Regions from separate parts of the Rahnella sp. ChDrAdgB13 genome, predicted to be linked through region 4. Evidence: predicted binding sites of a transcription regulator. Region 4 holds the regulator's gene; each other region holds the start of a gene.
The links. The regulator PhoB, encoded in region 4, activates phosphate uptake and scavenging genes when phosphate is short. The targets are predictions, from matches to a motif close to CTGTCATAAAACTGNCNNAT.

Region 1: the regulator PhoB is predicted to act here: its motif matches at 2,614-2,633, upstream of nudF (ADP-ribose diphosphatase).
Region 2: the regulator PhoB is predicted to act here: its motif matches at 2,687-2,706, upstream of J8X26_RS07230 (heavy metal response regulator transcription factor).
Region 3: the regulator PhoB is predicted to act here: its motif matches at 2,086-2,105, upstream of pstS (phosphate ABC transporter substrate-binding protein PstS).

What each region holds. Positions count from the first base shown of each region.
Region 1 is NZ_JAEMGT010000034.1:7,777-13,353, reverse strand. It holds gene J8X26_RS11775 (glutathionylspermidine synthase family protein) at 1-89, opposite strand, end outside; gene J8X26_RS11770 (DUF1190 family protein) at 98-766, opposite strand; gene tolC (outer membrane channel protein TolC) at 958-2,445, opposite strand; gene nudF (ADP-ribose diphosphatase) at 2,677-3,312, shown strand; gene J8X26_RS11755 (DUF1249 family protein) at 3,309-3,734, shown strand; gene cpdA (3',5'-cyclic-AMP phosphodiesterase) at 3,762-4,592, shown strand; gene yqiA (esterase YqiA) at 4,589-5,170, shown strand; gene parE (DNA topoisomerase IV subunit B) at 5,286-5,577, shown strand, end outside.
Region 2 is NZ_JAEMGT010000021.1:38,680-44,256, forward strand. It holds gene eptB (kdo(2)-lipid A phosphoethanolamine 7''-transferase) at 1-239, opposite strand, end outside; gene J8X26_RS07225 (heavy metal sensor histidine kinase) at 475-1,932, opposite strand; gene J8X26_RS07230 (heavy metal response regulator transcription factor) at 1,925-2,599, opposite strand; gene J8X26_RS07235 (hypothetical protein) at 2,812-3,435, shown strand; gene J8X26_RS07240 (cytochrome b/b6 domain-containing protein) at 3,462-4,103, shown strand; gene J8X26_RS07245 (molybdopterin-dependent oxidoreductase) at 4,096-4,860, shown strand; gene J8X26_RS07250 (STM2901 family protein) at 5,211-5,577, shown strand, end outside.
Region 3 is NZ_JAEMGT010000005.1:26,370-31,946, reverse strand. It holds gene glmS (glutamine--fructose-6-phosphate transaminase (isomerizing)) at 1-966, shown strand, start outside; gene rluF (23S rRNA pseudouridine(2604) synthase RluF) at 1,121-1,993, shown strand; gene pstS (phosphate ABC transporter substrate-binding protein PstS) at 2,210-3,250, shown strand; gene pstC (phosphate ABC transporter permease PstC) at 3,345-4,301, shown strand; gene pstA (phosphate ABC transporter permease PstA) at 4,303-5,190, shown strand; gene pstB (phosphate ABC transporter ATP-binding protein PstB) at 5,291-5,577, shown strand, end outside.
Region 4 is NZ_JAEMGT010000001.1:54,500-60,076, forward strand. It holds gene sbcC (exonuclease subunit SbcC) at 1-1,789, opposite strand, end outside; gene sbcD (exonuclease subunit SbcD) at 1,786-3,024, opposite strand; gene phoB (phosphate response regulator transcription factor PhoB) at 3,252-3,941, shown strand; gene phoR (phosphate regulon sensor histidine kinase PhoR) at 3,965-5,284, shown strand; gene J8X26_RS00295 (cobalamin-independent methionine synthase II family protein) at 5,541-5,577, shown strand, end outside.

The DNA.
Region 1 (5,577 bases), on a different contig from region 4:
GGTTCGCCATACATGGTGTGAAAATTGAAGCCAAACTCCGTGGCTTTTTCGCGCCAGTCCGGGCGCTCATTAATCGCTAAACGTTTCATTTTATCTCTTAGCCACCCATGCTGCGGCCAGGGCTGCGAGGTGCCGCAGAGGAGCTGCGTTGCATTGAGGTTTGTTTGGCTACGCTGTCGCCGAAGCCACCGCGTGTAATAGTGTTTGTGACTGCCGGTTTCGGTGCCATGGCGGTTCTCGGCACATTCATGGTGCGGCCACCTGCGGTTGCCGGGCCATAGTTTTTGCCGGTGGCATCGACGAATTTGCCGTTTGCCGGGCTGGCCGGGTTTTTAGAGCTGAAAAGAGGCTGCTGCGCGTAAGCGCCGCCGCTCATCATCCGGCCCATCATGTAACCTGCCATCAAAGGCATCCACATGCTGCCACTGCTCTGGCCTTCGGCTGAAGCGACACCAGCCTGCGCGGGAGCCTGAGTACACTGGCCTTCGCCGAACTCAGCAATACAGTCTTCACGGCTGGCGTATTTAGGTGCCGTTTTTGCCGCTTCTGTTTTGGCTGCGTTGTAGGCATCGACGCACTGCGTGCTGCCGGACGGATTGGCTTTCGTACAGTCGTCAGCATTCTGATACAAGGAAACCGTTTCATCGGTTTTCTCACAGGCAGACAACATAAAGACGGCGCTTACCGCCAGTGCGACAGGTGTGATCCGAGAGCTACGCCATGATTTACGGAAGGTAGCCAGGTTAACGTGTTGTGTCCGTTTCATCGTTCTTATCCCATGTGTAGGGCTTTTTTGCCCTTTCCCAGTAGGGCCTAAGAATAGGGGAAAGTTGGTTAATGTTAAAGCAGCGACAGGCAATTGTTACGAGACTTTACAGAGCGACGTGATACAGGCAAAAAAAAGCAGCCTTTTCAGGCTGCCCTGGTCTTTACGATGAAAAAAGAAACCTGCCAGATTTAGTTCTGGAAAGGGTTGCCGCTTTTCTTCGTCGTACGCGTTTGGGTGGTTGCGCTGGCTTTTTCAGTACGCGGTGCAGCCGCCGTGCTGTTGCCATAACCGTCCGCCGTGGCGTCCTGCTGCGGGGTTTCAGGTGCAACCTGATCCGGTGCCGTTGGCACAGGTTTACCCAGAGCACCGTTCAGTGCCAGCAGATCGCTTTCGTTCAGCGTACCCAGTGCTGACTTGATGTTCAGCTGGTTGATCAGATACGTGTAACGGGCGCTGGAAAGCTGTTGTTTGGCGTTATACAGCGTGGTGGTCGCATCCAGCACATCAACGATAGTACGTGTCCCCACCTGATAGCCGGCTTCCATCGCATCTAAAGAACTCTGAGCAGAAACAACGGCTTGTTTATAGGCGTTGATGCTGCTGATAGAGGCAGAGATGTTGTTGAAGGAAGAACGTACGGTCTGAACAACGCTGCGGTGCGCGCTTTCCAGTTGTTCGCTGGCGCCAACAAAATTGTACTGAGCTTGTTTGACCTGAGAGGTTACAGAACCGCCGCTGTACAGTGGCAGAGAGAAGCTCAGACCAATTTTGTTCTGCCCTGCATCGGCATCCTGGTAGCTGGAAGAACCGCCAGTTTTGTCGCCGTGGTATTTGGTATTGCTGATACCGGTAGATGCGGTCAGATCAACCGTAGGCATGTGGCCGGTTTCCGCATAACGGATTTGCTCACGAGCCAGATCCTGTGACAGACGTGCAGACAGCAAGCTCAGGTTGCGGCTTTCTGCTTCTTTCAACAGGGTGGCTACCGGCTGCGGACGCGTGGTGTTGAAGTTATCCACGTTCAGGGAAGAGAGTTGCGGATAGTACATGCCGGTCACCTGACGCAGAGATTCCAGTGCGTTATCCAGGTTATTGCGGGCAGTCACTTCGTTAGCCAATACGGTGTCGTATTGTGAACGGGCGTTTTGCACGTCAGTGATAGCCACCAGGCCAACATTAAAACGCTGCGTGGTTTGATCCAGCTGACGATAAATAGCCTGTTTCTGCGCTTCGGTATAAGAGAGTGAATCGATCGCACTCAATACGTTGAAATAAGCCGTCGCAGAATTCAGGATTAAAGATTGCTGGTCAGTCTGGTAAGACACATCCTGAATACCGGCAGTTTTTTCCTGCAAGGTCAGTGCGCGCCATTTTGACATATCAAAAAGGGTCTGCGTTAATTGCAGGCTGGCGCTGCCAACATCACTATTAACGCCATTCGCATCGCGGTAGCCATTGGTATAACCATAATCCGCACCCAAACCGAGTTGCGGTAATAAAGGACTGCGGCTTTCGTTGATTTTTTCGAATGCAGCATCCCGGTCAGCAGCGGATTTGCGCAGGTCCGGGTTACTCGTCCTGGCTTGCTGATAGACCTGCATCAGGTTTTCGGCCTGGCTTATCGTACTGAAGCCGCCCAGGCTGAGTCCGATGAGAAGGGGGAGCAGTTTCTTCATTTGCATTCCTTGTTGTGCAGCAATGTTGTTATGTATGGTGGCGCAGTCAAATAAACCAATAGACGCGGATTCTAGCAGAGTCAGGCTAGCGGGGAGGTTGGCTTAACGTGCCTTCCCCGCTGGATGTGCCTAAATCTATCACAAACAACCTTGATTATTATTAACGCATTTTCATCAAACTGACCTCAAAGGACGATAAATTGCCTTTATGAGGGAAGAGGAAAACAATCCATGTGTGCATTCAAAAGTTCACCGGTTAGTTTCGGTAAAGATGATGTAGAAATTATTGCACGTGAGACGCGATATAAAGGTTTTTTTTCTATTATTGCATATCGGTTTCGTCACCGGCTGTTTAATGGGGAAATGAGCGGCGAAGTTGTGCGTGAAGTTTTCGAAAGGGGCCATGCAGCGGTGCTGCTGCCTTATGATCCGCAGCGCGATGAAGTCGTGCTGATTGAACAGATCCGCATCCCATGTATTGATTCCAGTGATACCCCATGGCTTCTGGAGATGGTCGCCGGTATCATTGAAGAGGGCGAGACAGTCGAAGACGTCGCCCGCCGTGAAGCACTTGAAGAAGCGAACATTGTGGTAAAACGCTGTAAACCGGCTCTGAATTACCTGGCCAGCCCGGGCGGAACCAGCGAGCGTCTTTCTATTATGGTCGGCGAAGTTGATGCGACAACGGCAGAAGGAATTCACGGTCTGGAAGCAGAGAATGAAGACATCCGGGTGCATGTGGTCAGCCGCGAACAGGCTTACCGCTGGGTGGAAGAGGGAGCGATAGATAATGCGGCGTCAGTGATTGCCCTGCAATGGCTGCAGCTACACCATGAATCCCTGAGAAAAGAGTGGGCCAACGAATGATTAAGCGCTATACCCCTGATTTCCCTGAAATGATGAGATTGTGCGAAACCAATTTCGCACAATTGCGCCGTTTGATGCCGCGCACCGATGAGCCCGGTGAAACAGTGACATATCAGGTGAGTAGCGCCACATATTGCCTGACGATCCTCGAATCGACGCGCTATACGTCGCTGGTGGAAATCAAACAGACCGCACCGGCCGTCAGTTACTGGAGCCTGCCTTCACTGACGGTTCGCCTGTATCACGACGCCATGGTGGCCGAAGTGTGTGCGAGTCAGCAGATCTTTCGCTTCAAAGCACGCTATGATTACCCTAATAAAAAGTTGCATCAGCGTGATGAAAAGCATCAAATTAACCAGTTCCTGGCGGACTGGCTGCGTTATTGCCTTGCGCACGGAGCGATGGCAATTCCGGTGTGTTAGACAGACTTCAACAACAAAGGAAACGATTTGGAAAGCCTGTTTAAACTGCCTTTGGTGAATGGGGCCAAAGTCAGAATTCTACAGATTACAGATACCCATCTTTTTGCCGGTGAAGATGAGACATTGCTGGGCGTGAATACGTTTAACAGCTATCGCGCGGTGCTGGACGCTATAAAAGCACAGCAGCGCGAAGTCGATATCATCGCGGCAACCGGTGATCTGGCTCAGGATCAGTCGGTGGAAGCCTACCATCAGTTTGCCCGTGGTATCAGCGAACTGGCGGCACCCTGTGTCTGGTTGCCCGGTAACCATGATTTCCAGCCTGCAATGGTGAATGCCTTGCAGGAAGCCGGGATCAGCCCCTCCAAACATGTCCTCCTCGGTGACGACTGGCAGATAATCCTGCTCGATACGCAGGTTTTCGGCGTGCCGCACGGAGAGTTGAGCGAGTATCAGCTGGAATGGATGGAACGTTGCCTGAATGCGTATCCCGATCGCTTTACCCTGCTGATGCTTCATCACCATCCGCTGCCTTCTGGCTGTACCTGGCTCGATCAGCACAGCCTGCGTAACGCGCACATGCTGGCGAATGTTCTGGTCAATTACCCGAAAGTGAACACGCTTTTGTGCGGCCACATTCATCAGGAGCTGGATCTCGACTGGTACGGACGTCGTCTGTACGCCACGCCGTCTACCTGCGTTCAGTTCAAACCGCATTGCACTAATTTCACGATTGATACCGTCGCACCGGGATGGCGTTATCTCGACTTGTATCCTGATGGCCGTGTCGAAACCCAGGTTTTCCGTCTGGAAACCAGCGAGTTTCATCCTGACACCGAGTCGGACGGGTACGAATGAATACCTTACTTTACCTGCACGGTTTCAACAGCTCACCGAACTCGGCCAAAGCCACGTCGCTCAAAAACTGGCTGGCGAAGAACCATCCTGAAATCGATATGGTGATTCCGCAATTACCGCCGTATCCGGTGGATGCGGCTGAGCAGTTAGAAAACTTAGTGATCCGTCATGCCGGTAAAAAGCTGGGCATTGTCGGTTCCTCGCTGGGCGGGTATTACGCCACCTGGTTGTCGCAATGTTTCGCCGTGCCCGCGGTGGTGGTTAACCCCGCCGTGAAACCGTATGAACTGCTGATCGACTTCCTCGGGCAAAATGAGAACCCCTACACCGGCCAGCAATATGTGTTAGAGTCACGCCACGTTTACGATCTGAAAGTCATGCAGATTGAACCGCTGGAGTCGCCGGATTTACTCTGGTTACTGCAACAAACGGGCGATGAAATCCTCGATTACCGTCAGGCTGTGGCGTATTACACTGCTTGTCGCCAGACGGTCGAACCTGAAGGAAATCATGCATTTGTCGGCTTTGAACGCTATTTTTCGCCGATTGTAGATTTTCTTGAGCTGACGGCAGACTAACATCGTCAGGGTGACGTTTTCCCCGGATGTTTCGCGTCTGCTTTCTGCCAGTGCTTCCGCCCGCCCAAATACTGTATCGTTAGCCCACAAACCTATGAGCCACGAATAATCAACGATGAGCCAGTCAACTTATAACGCGGATTCCATAGAGGTCCTCAGCGGACTTGAACCGGTGCGCCGCCGTCCGGGCATGTATACCGATACCACCCGGCCAAACCATCTCGGCCAGGAAGTCATAGATAACAGCGTCGATGAGGCATTAGCCGGTCACGCAAAGCGTATCGAAGTGATCCTCCACGAAGATCAGTCTCTCGAAGTCATTGATGATGGCCGCGGCATGCCGGTAGATATCCACCCGGAAGAAGGCGTGCCTGCCGTTGAGCTGATTTTCTGCCGTCTGCACGCAG
Region 2 (5,577 bases), on a different contig from region 4:
GAAATCACAATGGCAGTCATCAGCACACGGAAAACCGTTTTGCCGGTATAGGAGAGCAGCATACAAAGGAAGTAAACCAGGGCAACACACGCCACCATCTCGACCACGATCGACAGCATATTGTCATAATGCAGCTGGCTGTAACGGCGGATGAAAATCGGAAGGTTTAACAGGATCCCAAGATAAAGCGCAATGAAAACAGAAATGCTCTGCAGCGAAAGTGAACGTATTTTATGCATTAGTAATAAATGGCTCTTTTGTGAGTCTGTTTACGTCGTACTGACCGTTCGAACCGGAGGATGGAACCCACTCCTTAGGACTATTCAGACCCCGGGACAAGCATTTTTGTTCAAATGCAAAGGTTTCTGCCATTGTGATAATGTAACCAAATTAACCAAACCCTTACTTTTCAATAAGTAAAAAATGAATTTTCTTTAAGATTTTCTGAAATTTTTCCGAGCTGTTGAAGAATTATTAAGAAAGCCTGTGATCCGGATCGGATAATGGCCCCGGAAATGACAGCGTGAACCGGGTTTCGCCCTGCGGCGAACTCGTTACCCGAACGCTTCCCTGATGCAGCGCCATAATCGCCTGAACTATCGATAAACCGAGACCGCTGGAGCTGCCGCCTTCACTGCGTGATGCATCGGCCCGGTAGAAACGGTCAAAGAGTTTGCCCAGTTTTTCCGGCGGGATCGGATTGCCCTGGCTGGTCACATGAATCTCCATGCCTTTACCCTGCGGTTGTGCGCTGATCGTGATGGTGCTGCCGTCATGACCGTAACGCACGGCGTTGGCGACAAGATTGCTGATCGCGCGCTGAAACAAGATAGCGTCCGCGTACAAAATCCCCTGCCCTTCGCCGTACAACTCCATTTCACGCTCTTCCGCCAGCCCTTCAAAATATTCCTGAATACGGGTAATTTCAGAGGAAACATCAATACCGGTGATGGTTAAAACAGACCGCGCGTCGGTGGCGCGGGCAAGAAAAAGGATGTTTTCCACCATGCGGGAAATACGTTCCAGCTCTTCCATATTGTTTGCCAGCAGCGTTTCATACTCTTCCACCGTGCGCGGCTGGTACAACGCCACCTGGCAATGCCCCATCAGGGCGCCCACCGGCGTGCGGATCTCATGCGCCAGATCGGCTGAAAACTGGGTCAGGCGCTGATAGCCCTCCGAAAGCCTTTCCAGCATGTCGTTGAAAGAATAGATAAGTTGCTGCAATTCCTGCGGCGCATTCTCCGTGCTTAGCCGGGTCGAGAGGCTGGACGGATGAATTTGCGTCGCCTCCTGTGCCATGTTGCGTAAAGGTTTTAAGCCTCTGCGGATCACAACATAACCGAGTGCGGCAATCAGCAAATAGGCGAACAGCACGGCGCCAATGATTTCCCAGCGAAATGTCTCCAGCAGACGCGATTCTTCCGTCATGAAATGCGCGCCGGTAATTTCTACCGTTCTGCCATCCTCAATCTGCACACTTGCACGGGCAAAGCGCACCGGCGTTCCGTCCGGTGCCATCAGGTGATGCACGGTCTCCAGGGTGAGCGGCTGGCCGTCGGGCACGGGCGCAACCGGCGGTAAGATCAGCTGCGAGGGATTAACGTTAATCAGTGGCGGCTCGCCTTCGAGACGAAAAGTCAGAATATCGCGCTCGTTGCCGAGCATATTTTCAAACAAACCGGGATTACGGCTCAGCTGTGATAACGGAAATTCATTCGCCAGCAGATGGCGGAAATACTGCACGCGCCCGCTGACCTGATAATCCGCACGGCGCACCAGCTCTTTATCCATCGAATAATAGAGATAAAAACCGACAGCGCTGACCACCAGCGAGGCAATCAGCGCAAACAGTAATGTCGCCCGCAAGGTCAGCGACATCGCTCGTTTTGAGGCGGACGGACGGGCAGTTTCTTTCATCACGTTAGTCATTGCGCACTTCACAAACGTAGCCAATGCCACGCACGGTATGGATCAGTTTCACCTCAAAGGCGCGATCCACCTTGGCGCGCAGGCGCTTAATCGCCACATCCACAACGTTGGTATCACTGTCAAAATTCATGTCCCAGACCTGCGAGGCGATCATGGTGCGCGACAGCACTTCGCCTTCCCGGCGCATCAGCAGCTCCAGCAACATAAACTCTTTATTGGTCAGCGCGATGGTCTGATCCTGTCGGGTGACGCGGCGGCGCAGCACATCGAGATTCAGATCGGCGACTGAAAACGTGTCCGGCTCGCGTGCCGTCGGGCGGCGCAGTAAGGTGCGGATCCGCAGCACCAGCTCGGTAAATGAAAACGGTTTAATCAGATAATCATCCGCGCCGAGTTCCAGCCCGTGAATGCGATCCTGCACTTCGTCACGCGCCGTCAGAAACAGCACCGGCACGTCACTTTTTTTACGCAGCACTTCCATCACCTGCCAGCCATCAAGGCCGGGCAGCATGACGTCGAGGATCACGGTGTCATAACCCTCTTCCAGCGCCAGAAACAGACCGTCTGCGCCGTTGCGCGCCAGATCCACGCTGTAACCCGCCTCCGTCAGCCCTTTTTTCAGGTAGTCGCCTGTGCTGACATCATCTTCTATCACCAGTATCCGCATTCAGGCCCTCGGCGCCGCAAGATCATTCTCCCAAAGAATGATTCAGAGGAAGTTTATCAGTTTCATCAGACACCTTTGATGACAATTTTGTCATCAACTTGTCATCAACCAATCCCGGTTTATCGTCCACTCTTAATGAAGTTATTCATCACTGGCCGGTTCAGTGATTCATCTAACAGAATGAAATAACGCTAGAAAATGGAGAGTTAATCATGAACACACCTACACGCCTTGCCGGTTTATTACTGGGTTCCCTGCTGATGTGCAGCGGAATGACATCCGCCTTTGCGGCCGATAACGTGATTAAACCGACGCGCGGAACCATTGATTCAGTTAATGACTCATCGGTGCAAATCACCACACGTCAGGGTGAAAAGCTCGATGTGAAGCTGACTGACCAGACCAAGATCAACGCCGTTACCAAAGGCCAGATCAGTGATATCAAACCCGACAGTTTCATCGGTACCGCCGCAGTTCCGCAGGCTAACGGCACGCTGAAAGCGCTGGAAGTCCACGTCTTCGCACCAAGCCTGCGCGGCAGCGGTGAAGGCTTCAACCCGTTTGAATCTGCTGACGGGAAAATCAATACCATGACCAACGGTACCGTTGGCAAACTGGTCAACAGCAATGGCCGCACGCTGACCGTGAAGTATCACGATGCTGAGAAAACAGTTGTTGTTCCTGACGACGTTCCTGTGGTTCTGCTGGCACCGGGCGACCGCAGCCTGCTGAAACCGGGCACTAAAATCGTGCTGTTCGCCATGAAAGATGACAAAGGTGCGCTGGTTGCCCGTGGCATCGCCGCCGGTAAAGACGGCGTCGCGCCACCGATGTAATCAGGCTGTTTAACAGGAGATTTACCGTGAAACCTCAGCCCTCTTCAGTTCGAAAACGCAGGATCCATTCCTGGCCGGTGCGTATCAGCCACTGGATTAATCTTCTGGCAATGATTGGTATGGTGATGAGCGGCTGGGGGATTTATAACGCGGATCCCCTGTTTACCTTTACGTTTCCGCAAAACACCACACTCGGCGGCTGGCTGGGCGGCAACATCGCCTGGCATCTCGCCGTGATGTGGCTGCTGGCGGCTAACGCTCTCTTTTATCTGCTGTGGGGCGTTTTCAGCGGCCATTTTAAACGGGACTTTTTCCCGTTTTCAGCCCGCAGCGTCTGGCGCGATACCGTTCGTGCCCTGACCTTCCATCTGCCCCATAAACTCGGCCAGTACAACGCCGTGCAAAAACTGATGTACAGCGGCGTTTTGCTGCTCGGCGTATTGCTGGTGCTTTCCGGCTTATCCATCTGGAAACCGGTGCAGTTCAGCGGGCTGGTATGGCTGTTCGGCGGGTTTGATATTGCCCGATATGTACACTTTTTTGCGATGAGTGGCGTGATGCTGTTTGTGGTCATTCATGTCCTGATGGTGCTGCTGGTGCCGAAAACATTTGTGGCGATGATTACCGGCGGCAAGGTAATGAATAAAGAGGAAAGTGCCGATGAGTGAAAAATCGCAACGGCCAAAAATCATTCTGGAGCCCGATCAGCGCAAGCAGCTGGTGAATATCCAGCGCCGTCTACTGCTGCGCTCAGGATTAACGCTCGGTGCCGTTTCCATGCTGACCGGCTGTAATTTGCAGGACGGCGACGAAGTCGACAAAGTGCTGTGGGCGATGTCGCGCTGGAATGATCGCGTTCAGGGCTGGTTATTTGGCGGGCAGAAACTGGCGCAAACTTACCGCGCCGACCAGATTACAACACCGTTTCGCTTCAACGCGTATTACCCCGAATACAATGTGCCGGAAATCGACATCCCGAACTACCGGCTGGAAGTGTCCGGACTTGTGCAAAAGAAAGCCTCGTGGACGCTGGAACAACTTCAGCGCCTGCCGCAGGAAAGCCAGATCACCCGGCTGATTTGCATTGAAGGCTGGAGCGCTATCGGGCAGTGGAAAGGCGTGCCGCTCAAAACATTTCTTCAACACGTCGGAGCCGATCTGACGGCTAAATATGTCGGGTTTAAATGCGATGATCGCTATTACTCAAGCATCGATATGGCCACCGCGCTGCATCCGCAAACCATTCTGGCACTGGATTTTGGCGGCAAACCACTGCCTCCGGATTTCGGATACCCGCTGCGGCTGAGAATGCCTACGAAGCTAGGTTTCAAAAACGCCAAACATATCGGCGCGATTTTCGTCACCAATACTAATCCGGGCGGTTACTGGGAAGACCAGGGTTATAACTGGTTTAGCGGGATTTGATAATACCTTAGCCCTTTATTCTATATTCCGGCTAAAATTCAATAAGTAGAATTCATTATCCGGATCAATAATAAAGGGCATTTCCAGTCATCCCTGCCGGAAAGGCATAATTTCAACTTCATTATTTAAATTACTCGTCTTAAAAAGCTCTCCCTTCATTTAAGCCAGACTGATTAGTGAAATAGTTAACGGCTCATCCATTATATTTTTAAAACCCTGCAAAATAACACATAATATATAACCCAGATCAACAAACAGGCTTTTTAACGACAGAGTCCACTTCCTCTATATTGCTGAATTTCGGCCCGCGTAATATACAAGGATTCATAAACACGCCATTAAGAGAAAGTATGGATACGGTTGAAGAGCTAAAAGGAACCTACTTCTATGCAGGGAAGTCCAACCTGACTGCGGGTGAACTCCTGTTTATGATTTTTTGTGAGAACACGGTAGATCAATTTGGCTTGGGTATCGCAGATTTTGGTGCTGTCGTCGCGTTATACAGTGGAATGAATAACCAGACAACGAGAGGGAAACCCCGAACTGCGATTGAAGGTACGTCTCGCGCTTCGAAAAAAGTAAGAGAAGTGTTCAATCAAGTAAAGTTCCCTTTTGGTATACAACTCCCTACCTGGATTGGAGGCTATACCCCCTGGACTGTACAAAGGAGGATGGTAGCTAAAATTGGAACATTTGTAGGTCGAACCATACCATTAA
Region 3 (5,577 bases), on a different contig from region 4:
ATCCTCTCCCGCGTTCAGCATGTTCAGATCATTGCCTGCGGCACGTCATACAACTCCGGTATGGTGGCGCGTTACTGGTTCGAATCACTGGCCGGTATGCCGTGTGATGTCGAGATTGCGTCGGAATTCCGTTATCGCAAATCTGCCGTTCGTCCTGGCAGCCTGATCATCACCCTGTCTCAGTCCGGTGAAACCGCCGACACGCTGGCTGCACTGCGCCTGTCCAAAGAGCTGGGTTATCTCGGTTCTCTGGCCGTGTGTAACGTAGCCGGTTCTTCGCTGGTGCGTGAATCCGATCTGGCGCTGATGACCAAAGCGGGCACGGAAATCGGCGTGGCGTCGACGAAAGCGTTTACCACGCAGCTGACCGTTCTGCTGATGCTGGTGGCACGTATGGGTCGTCTGAAAGGCATGGCACCGCAGGTTGAGCATGACATTGTTCACGCGTTACAGGCGCTGCCTGCGCGTATCGAACAGATGTTGTCGCTGGATAAAACCATCGAATCGCTGGCGGAAGGCTTCTCTGACAAACATCATGCGCTGTTCCTCGGCCGTGGCGATCAATATCCGATCGCGATGGAAGGTGCGCTGAAGCTGAAAGAGATTTCCTATATTCATGCGGAAGCGTATGCGGCAGGCGAGCTGAAACACGGCCCGCTGGCGCTGATTGACGCGGATATGCCGGTGATTGTGGTTGCGCCTAATAACGAACTTCTGGAAAAACTGAAGTCGAATATCGAAGAAGTGCGCGCACGCGGTGGTCTGCTGTATGTCTTCGCCGATCAGGATGCCGGTTTCACCGACAGCGACGGTATGAAAATCATTCAGTTACCGCATGTCGAAGAAATCGTCGCACCGATCTTCTACACGGTCCCGTTACAGCTTCTGTCTTACTATGTCGCGCTGATTAAAGGCACTGACGTAGACCAGCCACGTAATCTGGCCAAATCGGTCACAGTAGAATAAGCCACGCTGGCTTTGAAACTGCCTGCTAAGCGCCCATCTCGGGCGCTTTTTTATTTCTAAAAGGCTAAGGCGTGGTCACGATTCTCCTCTCTCAGGCTTCGTTAGCCGCCACGGATAAGGTATAGTCCGCCTTTTTACGAAGGTGATTTGCTGAATGCTGTCCAACCCCTCCATTCGTCTCAACAAATACATTAGCGAGAGCGGGATCTGCTCACGCCGTGATGCCGATCGTTACATTGAACAGGGAAACGTTTTTATCAATGGCAGACGCGCCTCCGTGGGCGCACAAGTATTTGCCGGTGATGTGGTGAAAGTTAACGGCCAGCTGATTGAACCGCGTGATGAAGAAGATTTAGTGCTTATCGCGCTTAATAAGCCCGTGGGGATCATCACCACGATGGAAGACGGTGAGCAGGACAACATCAGTGATTTCGTTAACCACAGCAAGCGCGTTTTCCCTATCGGGCGTCTGGATAAAGATTCTCAGGGCCTGATTTTACTGACCAACCACGGTGATCTGGTCAATAAAATCCTGCGTGCGGGCAACGACCACGAAAAAGAATATGTCGTAACGGTCAACAAACCGGTGACGGATGAGTTTATTACCGGCCTGGGCGCGGGTGTGCCGATGCTGGGAACGGTGACCAAAAAGTGCAAAGTGAAGAAAGAAGCGCCCTTTGTATTTCGTATCACGCTGGTTCAGGGGCTTAACCGCCAGATCCGCCGTATGTGTAAGCATTTTGGCTTTGAAGTCACCAAGCTTGAGCGTGTGCGGATTATGAACATCAACCTGAAAGGCTTGCCTTTGGGGGAATGGCGTGATTTGACGGACGATGAGCTGGTCGAATTATTCAGACTGACTGAAAACTCAACTTCTGAAGAAAAGCCGGCCAAAAAAACGCAGTCTAAACCTGCTCAGGCCAAAAAACCGGTTGTCACAAAACCGAAAAATACCGAGAAACCCGACGGAAATTCAGCTTCCCGTAAACGTTTTGCACAGCCAGGACGTAAAAAGAAAGGGCGTTAAGTCCGCATCTCTTTCCGCTGCCACCGGCCTTTGGGCCGGTTTTTATTTGATCGGTCCGCTTCAGTTTGCCCATCTCGCCTAAATTGTGACCAGTGTCATAAAACTGTCATATAACGTACATTTTACTGTCACCAAACTGTCCTATTTTCCTCCTGTGCCAAACACTTTATAAATCTCGACCTGGGTCGAACAAAAAAAAACCACTAGGAGTGGAACATGAAATTGATGCGTAACACCGTCGCCGGTATTGTAGCAGCGACTTTCTCCCTCACAGCAATGTCTGCTTTCGCTGCTAGTAATCTGACTGGCGCTGGCGGCACCTTCCCTGCACCTGTCTACGCTAAGTGGGCGGATGCATACCAGAAAGCAACCGGTACTCAGGTTAACTATCAGGGCATCGGCTCTTCCGGCGGCGTGAAACAAATTATCGCCAAGACCGTTGATTTCGGCGCATCTGATGCTCCGATGAAAGAAGAAGATCTGAACAAAAACGGCCTGTTCCAGTTCCCTACCGTGATCGGTGGCGTGGTACTGGCAGTGAATATCCCGGGCATCAAATCAGGTCAGCTGACGCTGGACGGCGCAACGCTGGGTGATATCTACCTGGGCAAAATCAAAAAGTGGAACGACGCGGCGATCACTAAGCTGAACCCGGGCGTGAAACTGCCAGATACCAATATCGCCGTTGTTCGTCGTGCTGACGGTTCCGGTACTTCTTTCGTGTTCACCAGCTATCTGGCAAAAGTGAACAACGAGTGGAAAGAGAAAATCGGTTCAGGTTCAACAGTTAACTGGCCTACCGGTCTGGGCGGCAAAGGTAACGACGGCGTAGCCGCATTTGTACAGCGTCTGCCGGGCTCAATCGGATACGTAGAATATGCTTACGCTAAACAAAACAACCTGGCTTATACCAAGCTGGTTGATGCGGATGGCAAGGCGATCAGCCCGACAGAAGAATCCTTCAGTGCAGCAGCTAAAGGCGCTGACTGGAGCAAAACCTTCGCTCAGGACCTGACTTTCCAGAAAGGCGACAACGCGTGGCCAATCAGCTCCACCACCTTCATCCTGATTTACAAAGATCAGCAGGATGCGACCAAAGGTGCTGAAGTTCTGAAGTTCTTCGACTGGGCTTACAAAAACGGCAATAAACTGACGACTGACCTGGATTATGCAACGCTTCCACCTTCAGTCGTTGAGCAGGTTCGTGCAGCCTGGAAAGCAAATATCAAAGATAGCAGCGGCAAAGCACTTTACTAGGATCTGACGTCTCGTCTGATATAGAGTACAAGTCTTCTGCTTCATTCCCTCTCCGGCCGGGGAGGGAATTAAATCTTAATTAAAAGAGAGTGGTATGGCTGAATACAAGCCGGCTATCAAAGCACCAAGCAAAAACGGTGACATCCTTTTCGGCGCGCTGGTCAAACTGGCTGCGCTGATCGTGTTATTAATGCTGGGCGGAATCATCGTCTCGCTGTTTATTGCTTCGCTGCCTAGCATTGAAAAATTCGGATTATCCTTCCTGTGGACGAAAACATGGGATGCCCCGAATCAGCAGTTCGGCGCACTGGTGCCTATTTACGGTACCGTCGTGACCTCGATTATCGCCTTACTGATTGCCGTTCCCGTCAGTTTTGGTATCGCATTATTCCTCACTGAGCTGGCACCTAACTGGATGAAACGTCCGCTGGGTATTGCTATCGAACTGCTGGCGGCGATCCCTAGCATTGTTTACGGCATGTGGGGTTTATTCGTTTTCGCTCCGCTGTTTGCCCAGTATTTCCAGACACCGGTCGGTGATGTGCTTTCCGGTATTCCGATTGTTGGCGCGCTTTTCGCCGGCCCGGGATTTGGTATCGGCATCTTGGCGGCAGGTGTCATTCTGGCCATCATGATCATTCCGTACATTGCCTCCGTCATGCGTGACGTGTTCGAGCAAACGCCGGTCATGATGAAAGAATCGGCCTACGGAATTGGTTGTACGACCTGGGAAGTGATCTGGCGCATCGTGCTGCCGTTCACCAAAAATGGTGTCATCGGCGGTGTCATGCTTGGTCTTGGCCGTGCGCTCGGCGAAACTATGGCGGTGACCTTCATTATCGGTAACACCTACCAGCTCGACAGCATTTCGCTTTACGCGCCCGGCAACAGTATTACCTCGGCGCTGGCGAACGAATTCGCCGAAGCTGAAGCAGGTCTGCATACGTCCGCGCTGATGGAGCTGGGCCTTATCCTGTTTGTTATCACCTTTATTGTTCTGGCGCTGTCGAAAGTCATGATTCTGCGTCTGGCTAAGAAAGAGGGCCGTTAAGATGACGACACTCGAAATGCAAAGTAACGCAGCCTTACTGGAATCACGTCGCAAACGTCAGGCATGGCGCCGTCAGAAGAACCGTCTGGCGCTGATGATTTCCATGCTGACCATGCTTTTTGGCCTGTTCTGGCTGGTCTGGATCCTGTTCACGACCGTCGTGAAAGGCGTAGACGGCATGTCTCTGGCGCTGTTTACCCAAAACACCCCGCCGCCAAATACGGCTGGCGGTGGTCTGGCGAACGCCATTGCGGGCAGCGGACTGCTGATTCTATGGGCGACGGTTATCGGTACGCCGCTGGGCGTGATGGCGGGGATTTATCTGGCAGAATATGGCCGTAAATCCTGGCTGGCGGAATTCATTCGCTTCATCAACGACATTCTGCTTTCTGCTCCTTCCATTGTGGTTGGCCTGTTCGTTTACACCATCATGGTGGCGAAAATGGGGCACTTCTCTGGCTGGGCGGGCGTACTGGCGCTGGCGCTGCTGCAAATCCCGATTGTTATCCGTACCACGGAAAACATGCTGAAACTGGTGCCGGACAGCCTGCGTGAAGCGGCTTATGCGCTGGGAACGCCAAAATGGAAAATGATTTCTGCGATCACCCTGAAAGCCTCTGTTTCCGGCATTATCACCGGTATTTTGCTGGCTATCGCCCGCATCGCCGGCGAAACCGCACCGCTGCTGTTTACGTCGCTCTCCAACCAGTTCTGGAGCACCGACATGATGCAGCCGATCGCCAATCTGCCGGTGACCATCTTCAAGTTTGCGATGAGCCCGTTTGGCGAATGGCAACAACTGGCCTGGGCGGGCGTGCTGCTGATTACAGTGTGTGTGCTGTTGCTGAACATTCTGGCGCGTGTGATCTTCGCCACGAAGAAGCAGTAAGTTAATTCATTACTGATGGCAGAGTTTTTCACTCTGCCATCACTGTTTACCCGGCGTCGCACAGCGGCGCGCGCAAAAGAGAGATGTCTTAATGAGTCGAATGACTGACGCATCCAACAGCAAGATTCAGGTTCGCGATCTGAATTTTTATTACGGTAAATTCCACGCGCTGAAAAATATTTCCCTGGATATCGCTAAGAACGAAGTCACGGCATTCATCGGCCCGTCAGGTTGTGGTAAATCCACGCTGCTGCGTACGTTCAACAAAATGTATCAGCTTTACCCTGAGCAGCATGCAGAGGGCGAAATTCTGCTCGATGGCGAAAATATTCTGGTCGATAAACAGGATATCGCGCTGCTGCGTGCCAAAGTTGGCATGGTCTTCCA
Region 4 (5,577 bases):
CAAGCTGCGTTTGCAGGCGCAATTGGTGTTCTTTCAGGCTTTTAATTTTCGCGGCCAGTTCGATTCCGCTGGCTTTCGCTGCATCAAATTCCAGCTGCATTTTCTCAACACGCTGCGCCGTTTCAGACGGTTTGATCTCCTGATAACTTTCAATCGCCGGATGCGAGGTGGAACCGCACAGCGGGCAGGGTAGGCCGCTTTGCAGATTCGCGCGTTCTGCCGTCAGGCTGACGATCAGTTCCTCGCTTTTCAGCCGCGCTTTGACATCATTCAGATGCTCGAGCTGTTTCTGGCATTGCAGACGGATTTTGCCAAGGCGTTCTTCTTCTTCCGCGATTGCCGTCTGATTCTGCGCAAAATCCTGATGCTGCTGACGGACACGTGAGTCGAGCTGAGGGAAAATCTGTGCGAGTGAGAACAGCTGCTGGCGTACCGGACGCAGTTGCGCCAGTTCAGATTGCCGCTTCTGCAACGCCGTCAGCGGCTGCTGTTTTTCCAGTTCAACCTGACGCTGTTGCTGAGTCTCAAGCGCGGCGGTCAGCGTGGTGTGTTTCGCCTGATGCTGCTGACTCTGTACCTCCAGTTTCTGCCGTTCTTCGGTGATTTTCGCCAGCGTCGCGTTATGCTCACTGGCCTGTTTCTGTACTTCACTGACGGCCTGCTGCGTGTCAGTCAGTGATTTGTGCCACCGGGCAATTTCGCTATCCAGCGGCAGAACTTTTTCGTCCATCAGCGTCTGTAGCTGGCGCTGCTCTCCGGCCTGTTTCTGGCGAGCGGTTTTCGCCTGTTCCAGCGCCAAAGCCAGCGGTGTCATCTGTGCGGCCTGTTGTTGCTGTTGCTGAACCAGTTGCGTGAGCGCCTGCTGTAACTCCTGTGTTTCTTTCTCACAGCGCAACCGGTCGCTGAGCAGCGGACGCAGCTTTTCAGCCGGTTCACTGCGCGCGAGTTGTTGCAACTGCGGCGCTGCGGCGAGGTTTTCCTGCTCTGCCGCCGTCAGCTGCTGCTGAGATTGCTGATATTTTTGCTGCACCTGTTGCCATTGTTGCAGCCAGTTCAGATCCTGCTGGCGCTGAAGCGCCTGCTGGCTGAGGATAATTTCCTGCGCGTTCAGCGCGGCAAGTTCCGTTTCAAACGCCTGACGCTGCTCTTCGCTGAGCAACTCGATACCTGCCATACGCTGATACAAACCGTCGAGCTGATTTTTGGCTTCTTTATGTTGTTCAAACACGCGCTCAGAAAGCCGCCCGTAGATTTCGGTGCCGGTGAGTTCTTCCAGCAATTCCGCGCGGTCGTTGGCATCGGCATTCAGGAACGCGGCGAACTGGCCTTGTGAAAGCATCATTGATTTGGTGAAACGGCCAAAATCCAGCCCGGTCAGCTCGGCGATGGCATCAAGTTTATCGCGCACTTTGTCGGCCAGAATTTTTCCATCGGCCAGCAGTGCCAGTTCCACTTTCGGCGCCTGTAAATTGCCGTCCGGCGAGTTTTTGGCCCGGCGCTGGCTCCAGAACGCGCGGTAGCCAATGCCTTTGACCTCAAACTCGACTTCCGCCAGCGATTCGGCGGTGTGGCGGGTCATCAGTTCATTCTGACTCGGCGTGACGTTCAGACGCGGTGTCTGGTGATAAAGCGCCAGACAAATGGCGTCGAGCAGGGTGGTTTTCCCCGCGCCGGTCGGGCCGGTGATGGCAAATAAACCGTTGCTGGCAAACGGCTCAGCGGTGAAATCAATTTTCCATTCGCCTTCCAGCGAATTCAGGTTTTTTAAACGCAGACTGAGAATTTTCATTGTGCGGCATCCTCTGCGGACTCGCCGCTGGTAACCTGACTGACAACCTGTTCGAACAGCGTGCGCATCCTTGCCTGACGCGGTTCGTCGGGGGCGGTTTCCTGCGCCAGCCGCCGCTCGAACACTTCGCTGACACTCAGTTCGCTGAGCGTTTCTTTTTCCTGTTGTTCGATGCTGCTGATGCGCTGTTCTTTACTGCGGCGCAGCAGAACGACTTCCACCGGCAAATCTGCGGTCAGCGTCTGAATACGCCGCTGGATATCACTGAGATAATCCTGCGTGGCGACTTCGATATCCAGCCAGACCGGCTTTTGCATATCGCCGCCTGCAAACTGCGCCAGCTGTTTTTCGATTTCAGCCAGCGAACCTTTGATGATCTGCATGGGCTGGAAAACCGGGATTTCCAGCGTGTCGATGGCGTTAAGCGTTGCGCCGTCGAAATCGAGTAAGTACACACTTTTGGCTTTGCTCAGTTCGTCAAAACTCAGGGCAATCGGCGAGCCGCTGTAACGGATATGTTCGGTTTTTGCGACGCACTGGGCGCGGTGAATATGCCCGAGCGCCACGTAATCTACCGGCGGAAATGCCTGGGCCGGGAAGGCGTCGAGCGTGCCTATATAGATGTCGCGCACGGAGTCAGACGTGCTGACGCCGACGGTGGTCAGATGGCCGGTAGCAATAACCGGCAGCGGCATACCCAGTTCGTCGCGTTTGGCCTGCGCGGCCTGCCACAGGGTGTCGTAATGTCCGGCGATGGCTTCCTGTAATGCCAGCTGTTTGTCGCTGCCGGATTGTCCGGCCTGACTGGCGAGCAAATCGCGCGGACGTAAAAACGGGATAGCACAAAGCACCGCGCCCGGTTTCCCGTCACGCTGGTTTAACACTAAAATCTGTTCAGAGAGGTCTTCACCGACGGTGGCAATCACCCGCGTATTCAGGCACGAAAGCAGTTCGCGGGATTCATTGAGGGTGGCGACGGAATCGTGATTCCCGGCCAGCACCACCAGCTGACAGCCGGTTTGTTGTAATTCCACCACGAAGCGGTTGTACAACTCGCGGGCGTAACTGGGCGGCGAACCGGTATCAAAGATGTCCCCGGCGACAATGACGGCGTCCACCTGATGCTGCTGCACCTGACCGGTCAGCCAGCGCAAAAATGCCTGATGTTCAGCGGCGCGGCTTTTGGTAAAAAAGTACTGGCCGAGGTGCCAGTCGGAGGTGTGGATCAGGCGCATGAGACTCCCGTGTGAACCCTGTATGACGACAATGGTGCAAAGTATAAACGTCGTCGGGGGAACCTGTCCCCGATAAATCAGACCAATTTCAGCAGGATGGCGGGAATTTATCTGTCATATTTGCCTTAAATGAACCATCATTTTCATTCATAAATCTGTCACAAAACTGACGCATAATGGCGCCCGCAATCAAATAAAAGATCGCTAACCTATTGGCAGGACCTACGATGGCTAGACGTATATTGGTGGTTGAAGACGAAGCTCCAATCCGTGAAATGGTGTGTTTTGTACTGGAACAGAATGGATATCAGGCAGTAGAAGCTGAAGATTTTGATTCAGCGATTGGTCAGTTAGTGGAACCTTACCCAGAACTGATCCTGCTCGACTGGATGCTACCCGGCGGTTCCGGTATTCAGTTTATTAAGCACCTTAAACGTGAAGCGCTGACCCGCGAAATTCCGGTGATGATGCTGACCGCTCGCGGTGAAGAAGAAGATCGGGTGCGCGGCCTGGAAGTCGGTGCCGATGATTACATCACTAAACCGTTTTCACCAAAAGAACTGGTTGCCCGTATTAAAGCGGTGATGCGCCGGATTTCGCCAATGGCGGTCGAAGAAGTGATCGACATGCAGGGGCTCAGTCTGGATCCGTCGTCTCACCGGGTGATGGCCAACGAGCAGGCGCTCGATATGGGGCCGACCGAATTTAAGTTGTTACACTTCTTTATGACCCATTCCGAACGCGTTTACAGCAGAGAACAGTTGCTCAATAACGTGTGGGGCACTAACGTTTATGTGGAAGATCGCACGGTAGACGTGCATATTCGTCGTTTGCGTAAAGCGCTGGAAACCAGTGGACATGACAGAATGATCCAGACTGTTCGTGGTACCGGATATCGTTTCTCAACGCGTTATTGAGTCCCCCACAGCGGAGAACCTGTGTGTTAGAACGTTTGTCATGGAAACGTCTGGCCGGCGAATTTTTTCTATTTTGTCTGCCAGCCCTGATCCTCGGAATTTTCGTCGGCCATTTCGGCTGGCTCCTCTTTGCGTCGCTGGTCGCGGCGCTGGGCTGGAATTATTACAATCAGCTTAAACTCTCTCACTGGCTGTGGCTTGACCGCAGCATCACCCCGCCGAACGGGCGCTGGAGCTGGGAACCGCTGTTTTACGGGCTGAACCAGATGCAGATGCGCAACCGGCGACGTCGTCGTGAATTAGGTCAGTTGATCAAACGTTTCCGCAGCGGTGCCGAATCGCTGCCGGATGCGGTGGTTCTGGCGACGGAAGAAGGCAATATCTTCTGGTGTAACGGACTGGCGCAGGATCTGCTTGGTTTCCGCTGGCCGGAAGATAACGGCCAGCATATTTTTAACCTGCTGCGTTATCCGGAATTCCGCACCTGGATCCAGACCCGTGACTTCAGCCGTGCCCTGAATCTGCAACTCAATAATGAACATTACGTCGAGTTTCGCGTGATGCCGTATTCCGAGGGGCAGCTTCTGATGGTGGCGCGTGACGTCACGCAAATGCGTCAGCTCGAAGGCGCGCGACGTAACTTCTTTGCCAACGTCAGCCATGAACTTCGCACGCCGCTCACTGTGTTGCAGGGGTATCTGGAAATGATGGAAGACGCCAAGCTGGAAGAGCCGTTCCGCACCAAAGCGCTGGATACGATGCAGGAGCAGACGAGGCGCATGGACGGGCTGGTGAAGCAACTTCTGACCCTGTCGAAAATCGAAGCATCCGCCAATATCGATATGCACGAGAAGGTCGATATTCCGGTGATGCTCAGCATGCTTGAGCGGGAAGTGCAGACGTTAAGCGGCGGGAAACATGAAGTGGTGTTTCGGGTAAACGAAAAGCTGAAAGTCTTTGGCAATGAAGATCAGCTGCGCAGTGCAGTGTCGAATCTGGTGTATAACGCCGTGAATCACACCCCGCCGGGCACGCGGATTGAAGTCAGCTGGCAGCAAATTCAACATGGCGCGCAGTTTCAGATAAGTGACAACGGGCCGGGCATTGCGCCGCAGCACTTACCGCGTCTGACCGAACGTTTTTACCGTGTGGATAAGGCGCGCTCACGCCAGACCGGCGGCAGCGGACTGGGGCTCGCCATCGTAAAACATGCGCTCAGCCACCATAATTCGAAACTCGAAGTCCTCAGCGAAGTCGGCGTCGGCACGCGGTTTATGTTCACGCTGGCACCAAAATTGATTGTTCCTCAGGGGTCAGACTCCCCGGTCACCGTAAAACCTTAATTTCAGCAATTTACGTGAAGTCTGTTATCAGCCGATAGCAGGCTTTTTCATTTCTATTTATGGCGCGATTCTGCCTGATGATCATGAATTTATTTCACGTCCCATGAAAATTCCTCTGTTGTGAGTGAACAGGCTGCATGACAGTATGGCCTTAAAGCCGTTTAGACATCCAGATGTCTATAAGTAACGCAACGTAATTATTTACTTTGTAAATCATTCGCATTCCGCCAGGGGCGTGATGCCATAAGGAGTTTTCATGCAACGTACTACCCCTCCGTTCCGCGCTGACGTCG